DNA from 4 places in the Exiguobacterium sp. SH3S3 genome. Region 2 is predicted to be linked to each of the others. Evidence: riboswitches for the same ligand, from Rfam matches in the RefSeq annotation. Region 2 holds a riboswitch; each other region holds the start of a gene.
The links. A riboswitch is a leader RNA that binds a small molecule or an ion and turns the genes downstream of it on or off. The one in region 2 is predicted to bind S-adenosylmethionine.

Region 1: another riboswitch for S-adenosylmethionine. It lies ahead of EVJ28_RS03550 (Na+/H+ antiporter NhaC family protein); the one in region 2 lies ahead of EVJ28_RS07895 (aminotransferase class I/II-fold pyridoxal phosphate-dependent enzyme).
Region 3: another riboswitch for S-adenosylmethionine. It lies ahead of metK (methionine adenosyltransferase); the one in region 2 lies ahead of EVJ28_RS07895 (aminotransferase class I/II-fold pyridoxal phosphate-dependent enzyme).
Region 4: another riboswitch for S-adenosylmethionine. It lies ahead of EVJ28_RS02830 (methionine ABC transporter ATP-binding protein); the one in region 2 lies ahead of EVJ28_RS07895 (aminotransferase class I/II-fold pyridoxal phosphate-dependent enzyme).

The regions. Positions count from the first base shown of each region.
Region 1 is NZ_SJUU01000003.1:35,322-37,521, forward strand. It holds gene EVJ28_RS03545 (GGDEF domain-containing protein) at 1-1,034, shown strand, start outside; SAM riboswitch class I at 1,133-1,228, shown strand; gene EVJ28_RS03550 (Na+/H+ antiporter NhaC family protein) at 1,298-2,200, shown strand, end outside.
Region 2 is NZ_SJUU01000006.1:179,077-181,276, forward strand. It holds gene EVJ28_RS07890 (iron-containing alcohol dehydrogenase) at 1-106, opposite strand, end outside; gene EVJ28_RS07895 (aminotransferase class I/II-fold pyridoxal phosphate-dependent enzyme) at 103-1,278, opposite strand; SAM riboswitch class I at 1,355-1,455, opposite strand; gene EVJ28_RS07900 (AI-2E family transporter) at 1,633-2,200, shown strand, end outside.
Region 3 is NZ_SJUU01000002.1:155,334-157,533, reverse strand. It holds gene pckA (phosphoenolpyruvate carboxykinase (ATP)) at 1-767, opposite strand, end outside; SAM riboswitch class I at 1,085-1,204, shown strand; gene metK (methionine adenosyltransferase) at 1,336-2,200, shown strand, end outside.
Region 4 is NZ_SJUU01000002.1:216,945-219,144, forward strand. It holds gene EVJ28_RS02825 (methionine ABC transporter permease) at 1-40, opposite strand, end outside; gene EVJ28_RS02830 (methionine ABC transporter ATP-binding protein) at 30-1,058, opposite strand; SAM riboswitch class I at 1,137-1,242, opposite strand; gene EVJ28_RS02835 (thioredoxin family protein) at 1,695-1,952, opposite strand; gene EVJ28_RS02840 (PTS sugar transporter subunit IIC) at 2,142-2,200, shown strand, end outside.

The DNA of each region.
Region 1 (2,200 bases), on a different contig from region 2:
TCACGTTCTTTATTAAGCGGTTGATGATCCAAAAAGGGCGCCAAGACGCGTTCAAGTCATTGATCGAACAGTACGATGAAGCGAAAGAGGCCGTCTCCCTGTCTCAAAGCGAGGCCCAGGCGATTGAAGTGTTCTTGAGTCAATGTGAGCGCCTCAACCAATATGATAAAGGGTTTGTCGAGTTCGTCCTGTTCGACCGAACGCTCTATTTCGATTTGTTGACGCGACAGCCGATCGACCGTCCGATCGTCTTCGACTTGATTGAAGCGCGCCATCCACACGCCAAGTCTGTCGATTATGAGATGCGCTTCGAATGGGACGCAGCGTTGTCAGAAGCGTTTCATGACGATTACCACAGCTTCATCTCGGTCCAGTCAGAAGAGATTGACGGGATCCGCACACGCATCGTCATGATCGGTGAACACGTCTATGGCTATCCGCCCATCATTCAAAACGAGATGATGAAACTGTTGAAGTCGTTCAACCGAACAATCAGCCGTTGCCACGAACGCGACCGCCTATACACGGAAAGCCGCACCGATAGCTTGACGCTGCTCGCCAACGCGCGCGCGTTCTACGAGTATGGGATTCAACAAATCTCGGACGGCTCGATGTACCCGATCTCAGTCGCGATGCTCGACATCGACTTCTTTAAAAAAATCAATGACACGCACGGTCACCAAGTCGGAGACAGCGTGCTCCAAGAGTTCGGACGGCGAATCCGGCAAGTGCTCCGGACCGATGACTTTGCGGCCCGTTACGGGGGCGAGGAGTTCATCTTGCTGCTCAATCATTGCGACGTCGACCAAGCCGTCGATATCGCCGAACGGATTCGACAGAAGATTGAAGATAAGCCGTTCCGTGTCGATGGGGTCGATATTCCCGTGACCGCCTCGATCGGCGTCGATACGATTCAAGCGTTCGGCGACAAACGGCTTGATGATACGATTCGTAACGCTGACCGGGCCCTTTACGTCGGCGGCAAGTACGCCGGTCGTAACCGCGTCGCCCATTATAATTTTTTGACGACATGACTTCCCCCCGCGTCCATTGGCGCAGGGGGATTTCTGTTGACAACCCGACTTGAAACAGGTACGTTAGAAAACGTGTCTAACAACTACATCATGACGACTTTTTATCAAGAGAGACGGAGGGACTGGCCCTTAGATGTCTCGGCAGCGGGTAACCCGTGCCAAATCCAGCGAGCGTTCTGCTCGAAAGATGAAAAGGGTGTCTCTTACAGAGAGCCTTTTTCGGAAGGCTCTCTTTTTCTATTCTATGAAATGAGGTGAATCGATTGGAACAACCAACAGCTAACAAATGGGCGCTCTTGCCCTTGCTCGTCTTCCTCGTCTTCTTTATCGGGGCAGGTATTTATTATGGTGACTTTTACAAGTTCCCGGTGCTGATCGCGGCGTTGATCGCTTTAATTGTCGCCGCGATGATGACGAAAGGAAGCGTCACACAGACCGTCGAACGTATCGCCCAAGGCGCCGGTAATCCAGGTATCTTGATCATGATATTCATCTTCCTGCTCGCTGGCGCGTTCTCGAACGTCGCCGGTGCAATCGGTGCGATTGACGCGACGGTCAATGCGGCGTTGACGTTCCTGCCGCCGTCACTCTTACTGAGCGGATTGTTCGTCATCGCTGCCTTCATCTCGATGGCGATGGGCACATCGACCGGTACGATTGCCGCGCTCGCCCCAATCGCGCTCGGCATCCATCAAGAGAGCGGGGTCAATATCGCGATCGCGGCCGCGGCCGTTGTCGGCGGGGCCATGTTCGGAGACAACTTGTCATTCATCTCAGATACGACAATCGCCGCCGTCCGGACACAGCGGACGAACATGCGTGACAAGTTCCGGACCAACTTTTGGATCGTGCTCCCGGCCGCAATCATCACGACCGTCCTGTTAGCCGTTCTCTCAAGTGGAGAATCGACGATTGAAGTGGCCGCGTTCGAATGGTACAAATTGATTCCGTATCTCGCCGTCATCGTCCTCGCCTTGACCGGACTGAACGTCATCCTCGTTTTGCTCGGCGGCATCGCGCTCGCTGGCATCATCGGACTGATTGACGGAAGCTTGGCCGTCACGTCTTACGTTACGGCGATGGCCGACGGTATGATGGGCATGGCCGAGATCTCGCTCTTGACGTTATTCATGGGCGGACTCGTCGGGCTCATCTCGCATAACGGT
Region 2 (2,200 bases):
CGTTCTGGCCGCGCAGCACGTGAGCACGACGGCCAGCGATCAATTCATCGAGCCGCTCGAGCGCGTCATCCGCATGGTCGTACTCGAGCACGGCTTGGCGGATCATGCCCGGACCTCTTCATACGTCGCGAACAGTTTCTCGATCCGCTCGACGGCCTCGTCGATCTTCGGCTCGGCGGAGACGAGTCCGAACCGGACGTACCGCTCGCCTTCTGAGCCGAAGAAATAGCCCGGCGTCACGGCGACCCCTGCCTCGTGGAGCAGCTTATGCGAGAACGATTTGGCGTCCCCGTCCGGCACTTTCGCCCAGACGAAGAACGAGCCGCTCGGGGCCGTGATGTCCCATCCGGCCTGACGTAACCCGTCGACGAGCCGGTCGCGGCGGGCCTCATACAACCGTGACAAGTCGTCCCGGAGCGAACGCGGTGACTCGAGCGCGGCGATGGCCGCCTCTTGGATGGCCGAGAACACGCTCACATGGACGTGGTCCTGATACGTGTTGATCGCCTCGATGATGTCGCGGTTGCCGACGGCGAAAGCGACCCGCCAGCCGGACATGTTGAACGCCTTCGACATCGTATACACCTCGATGCCGATGTCTTTCGCTCCCGGCGTCTGCAGGAAGCTCGGCGGGACGTGACCGTCGAAACCGATGCTGCCGTAGGCGAAGTCGTGGACGACCATGAGGTCATGCGCATTCGCGAACCGGACCGTGTCGTCAAAGAACGCGGGCGACGCGACGGCACCGGTCGGATTGCTCGGGTAGTTCAAATACATGAGTCGCGCTCCCTGCGGATCGAGCGTCTCATAATCAGGAAGATAACCGTTCTCTTCCCGGAGGACGAGGTCGTGGACGACCGCACCGGCGAGACGCGCCCCCGAGATGTAGTCCGGGTAGCCCGGGTTCGGGAGCAACATGCCGTCACCTGGCTCGAGCACACATTGCGGGAGCGTGATGAGTCCCGACTTGCTGCCGATCAAGATGGCCACTTCGGTCTCGGCATCGAGCGCGACGCCGTATTCGGTCTGGTAGAACGTCGCGACCGCTTGCTTCAGGCGCGTCTGTCCCCGGAACGGGCCGTATTGGTGTGTCGCCGGGTCGAGCAGGGCCGTCTGCAACGCCTCGCAGATCGGGGCTGGTGTCGGCAAGTCGGGCGTCCCTTGGCCGAGCCGGATGACGTCGCGGCCTGAACGCTCGAGTGCGGCGACTTCAGCGGCGAGTCCGACGAAATGCTGGGGTGGTAACGTTTTAAGTAACTTCGAGCGTCTGTCTGTCATGAATAGTCCTCCTATGCAAAAACACCCCTTTCCGAGGAAAGGGGTGTCGAGATACGGACGTATTCAAACAACCACCTTTCCATCTCTCAAGGTCACCTTGCTGGAATTAGCACAGTATTGAAACAATCTGTTGCTGAAGCTTCATCGGGCCAGTCCCTCCGCTTCTCTTGATAGAAAGTGTTTTTATATGCAATTGATAATTTCTGTAATATGTCATTTAGTAAACCAAACGTTACCAACCTTGTCAATCCTTATTTCAAAAATTCCTTGCCGCTATTGAATCCCGGTAAAAAAACGTTCATAGTAAAAGATGAACGTTATTCTGCAAAATTTACAGCATGAGGGGATAGACCATTGGAACTAAACCGTCAATTGATATGGAAGTTAAGCGTGATCGGGCTGATTCTGCTCGTCCTATGGAAAGTCATCAGTGAGCCGGACACGATCTCTCGGGTCCTGCAATATGCGTTTCAGCTGTTGACGCCGATCATCATGGGAATCGCCATCGCGCTGCTCCTCAACACCGTCCTGTCCTACATAGAAGAACGGTTCCACTTGAAGCGCTACCAAGGCTTGTTGATCGTCTACGTCACGTTCATCGGAATCCTTGTCGTGTCAGCGGTGACGCTGTTCCCTCGCATCTATTCGAGTGTCGCGTCTCTCATCGAGGAGCTCCCGTTTTATATTCGCCAAATCGATAGCTTCCTCGGTCAATTCAACACGTATTTGAGAGAATACAACGAGACGATCGCCCAAGCCATCGACTTGAACCGGTTCGAGGAGCGGTATTCCGGATGGGTCGAGACGGCCGTCGTGTCTTCGGTCGGTTACGTGTCGAGCTTCACGATGACGTTGATCAACTTGTTGATCGGGATCGTCATCTCGATCTACTTGTTGAAAGACAAGGAAGTGTTCGCCCGGA
Region 3 (2,200 bases), on a different contig from region 2:
GGTGACCAACCGTGCTCATCGTCACCGATGAGATGCCGTTCCATATCGGCCGATAGCGTCGTCTTTCCCGTGCCCGATAGTCCGAAGAAGAGCGCCGTCTCCCCGGCGTCCGAGACGTTGGCCGAGCAATGCATCGACAAGACGTGCTGTTCAGGTAATAGGAAGTTCATGACCGAGAAAATCGATTTTTTAATTTCGCCGCCGTATTCTGTTCCCCCGATCAGAATGGTACGTTTGGCGAACGAGACGAGGATAAATGTTTCTGAGTTCGTCCCGTCAACTGTTGGGTCGGCCTTGTAGCTCGGTGCATAAATGACCGTGAACGGGTCAAACGCAGCTCTCGTCGGCCACTCTCGCAAGAACAACTGCTTCGCGAACAAGCTGTGCCACGCGTACTCGGTGATGGCGCGTACAGGTAGCGTGTAGTGCTCGTCAGCTCCAGCCGAAGCTTCGAGATAATACAGCTTCTGTTTCGTCTCGAGATGGGTGAGGACTTTGTCGAGAAGAGCGGTGAACTTTTCTTCTGCGATCGGCTGATTGATCGGCCCCCAGTCCACTAACGAGTTGCTGACTTCATCTTGGACGACGAATTTGTCTTTCGGTGACCGTCCTGTGAATTTCCCTGTACTGACCGATAAAGCCCCGTCTTTCGTCAGTACGCCTTCACCGTTACGAATGGCTTCTTCCACCAGTTCTGGAACCGTTAAGTTCCGTAATACATCGGCACCCTTAATTAATTCTTCGATTTTCAGGAGCGTAGTCGCCATCCTGAATCCCACCTTTCCCCTAAATAGATGTGGATGAAATCCGCATACTTCCGCGTTTAATTAGTATGACATTTTCATTATATGTGACACACTAATCGAAAACAAGCATTTCTTTACCCTTTAAAGTAAGCGCTTTCTTACAAAGACATTCTAACATATTCTGTATAAGCGGGGAGTGAAAAAACGGAAACCGTCAAAAAAATGTTTGATATTTCACAAACATAAATGATTTCCGTGATTACGAAGAAATTTACAAATTAAGCAGATACGCTTGACAGAACGGTATGGCATTTATATGATGGTGTTCGTAACGGATACTCTTATTCTGAGCGGTGGAGGGAACAAGGCCCTACGAAGCCCAGCAACCGTCCGATCCTGTAGTCTTTTTCGGAAAAGGTGCTATCCTGAAGCGAAGCGACAGCTTCGAACGATAAGAGGGTAAGGAAGAACGATTCAACCTTTCCCATTGAACGTGGCGAAAGGTTTTTTTCATTACCGTCCCAAAGCAACGCGTAAGGGGAACGAGTACCGTCCACACATCACCCTTATTAATAGGAGGTTTTTCGAAATGTCAAACTTGAACCGTCGACTTTTCACTTCGGAGTCCGTCACTGAAGGACATCCGGATAAAATTTGTGACCAAATCTCAGATGCGATTTTGGATGCAATTTTGGCTGAAGATCCAAACGCCCGCGTTGCGGCTGAGACGTCTGTCACGACAGGTCTCGTGCTCGTAGCTGGTGAAATCACGACATCGACTTACGTGGATATCCCGAAAGTTGTACGTGAAACTGTTCGTGAGATCGGCTACACGCGCGCCAAATATGGTTTTGACGCTGAGACTTGTGCTGTACTCACAGCAATCGACGAGCAGTCAGCAGACATCGCACTCGGTGTCGACCAAGCGCTCGAAGCTCGTGAAGGTCAAATGACTGACGAAGAAATCGATGCGATTGGTGCCGGTGACCAAGGCCTCATGTTCGGTTATGCAACGAACGAGACACCTGAACTCATGCCGCTCCCAATCTCACTCGCTCACAAATTGTCACGTCGCTTGGCAGAAGTCCGCAAAAACGGAACGCTCACTTACCTTCGTCCAGACGGTAAGACGCAAGTAACTGTTGAATACGACCAAGACAACAACCCGGTCCGTATCGATACGATCGTCATCTCGACGCAACACGCAGAAGACATCACGCTCGAGCAAATCCAAGCGGACCTTAAAGAACACGTGATCGCAGCAGTCATCCCGGCTGAACTCATCGATGCCGAGACAAAGTACTTCATCAACCCGACTGGCCGTTTTGTCATCGGTGGACCACAAGGTGATGCAGGTCTTACAGGACGTAAAATCATCGTCGACACATACGGTGGATATGCTCGCCACGGCGGTGGTGCGTTCTCAGGTAAAGATCCTACCAAAGTTGACCGTT
Region 4 (2,200 bases), on a different contig from region 2:
TCTGTTCGAACATGACTTGCCAATCTACATTAGGAAACATCGTTTTCCACCTCCACTTCCACTGCCTGCGACCGGATTGAGGCGATCGCCCGCTCGACTTCAGCCGGCTCTCCGATCAATTGGATGAATAGCGTCCCGAGCGCACCGACTTGCGACTGCGTCACGTTACCGCCGATGATGTTGAAGCCGATGTCGTGCTGTTTCAACACTTCCGATAAAATCGGCTGTTCGGCCGTCTCGTTCAAGAATTTGAGCTTGACGATTTGGCCGCTCGGATAACGTGCTTTCAAATGCTCGAACGTGAGCGACATGTCGTCGACGGCACCGATCTGTTTGACGAACTCTTTCGTGATCGGCTGTTCCGGATGTTGGAACACGTCCGCGACTTGGCCGGTCTCGACGACCTTCCCTGCCTCCATGACGGCGACGCGATGACAGATTTTTTGGATGACGTGCATCTCATGGGTGATGAGGACGATCGTCAGTCCGAGTTTCTTATTGATGCTGACGAGCAGTTCGAGGATCGAATCGGTCGTCTTCGGGTCGAGTGCGCTCGTCGCTTCATCGCAGAGGAGCACATCTGGATTTGTAGCGAGCGCGCGGGCAATCCCGACTCGCTGTTTTTGACCGCCCGATAGTTGCGACGGATAGCTGTCTTCACGTCCGGCGAGACCGACGAGATCGACGAGCTCTTGGACGCGGCGTTTGCGTTCACTGGCCGGTACCCCGATCAGTTCGAGCGGGAAGCTGATGTTCTCAGCGACCGTGCGCGACCATAACAAGTTGAAGTGTTGGAACACCATCGAGACGTTTTTGCGCACCCCGCGCAGTTCTTTCGGAGTGAGCTTCGTCAGCTCGCTCCCGGCGACGACGATTTCACCGCTTGACGGTGCCTCGAGCCGGTTGAGCAGACGAATGAGCGTCGACTTCCCCGCCCCTGAATATCCGATTATTCCAAAAATTTCGCCGCTCTCGATTGTGAGCGACACATCATCGACCGCCTGGACCCGACCGTTCTTCGTGTCGAACCATTTGGCCACGTTACGTAATTGAATCAATACCTTTCCCTCCTGACAACAAAAAAAGTACACACGTTTGAGCAAACGTGCGTACTTTATCGGTACGGACAACGATTGCTCTCATCTTCCAAGGTTCTCACCTTGCTGGAATTAGCACCATTTCGGATTGCTCCGCGGTTGCTGGGCGTCATAGGGCCAGTCCCTCAGCCTCTCTTGATAAGAGTGTTGTTTATTCGATTAGCTTTATAATAGCGACACATTATTTTCATGTCAAACTATTTTGTGCGAAAAATCAAAAAAAGGTGCCATCCGAGGATGACACAGAACGTAGCACCTTGAGTCACGGAAGGACAACCCATAGATGAAACTCTTTTGCCCGATCAGAGTGTTCATCCTTATATGGGGGATTCAAGCCATCCATCACTCGGCCTTAGAACGTACCGTGCGGTTACGCGGTCGGTGTCCCTGCGCTTGATTTTTTTGGGGGACAATCTAAGGGAAGGTCCACCTAAAAGTCGCGTAAAGTGATGCACCGGCTGTTCTAAAACGTCTTGATGGCTGGAAAATCTCGTCCTATATTGTGTTCAAGTAAGATGTTGTAATGAATATACCATTCGTGAACTTTCTGTGTCAACTGATTATTTAAAATTTTCTGATTATTCTAATCATCCTATCTCATTTAACGAAAGATAGGACGTGCTGCACGTTTTGAAACGCATATAATCGGTCTTCGACTTGGCCGTCTTTAAGCTTTAACAGCGCCGGTACGCTCATCACTTGATACGCTTCTAACTCTTGCGGGATAAAGTTGGCGTCCTGCTTGTCGATCGCGAGTGTCGGGTCGACCGCTTCGACGACCGCGAGCATCCGCTCGGCCACAGCGCATGTTCCACACATCGGGGCGTATATATATAACAATCCGTCTGAAATCATTTTCTCTCACCTCTTCTATAAGTATATGAATGTGAGTCGATCTGTTCAAAAGTTGTGCTCAACTGGAAAAATCTGAATAGTTCAACATTTCTTGTTGACGCTCGCCCAAAAGAGGCATAGTATGGTCATTAACTTTATCGCTTTCGTACATAACAGCAAACACGTAGAAAAGGACAGGTGAATCCACCCATGACGGAACAAACGAAACTGACAGGCAAACAATTTTTGATGAACGTATTGAACGGACT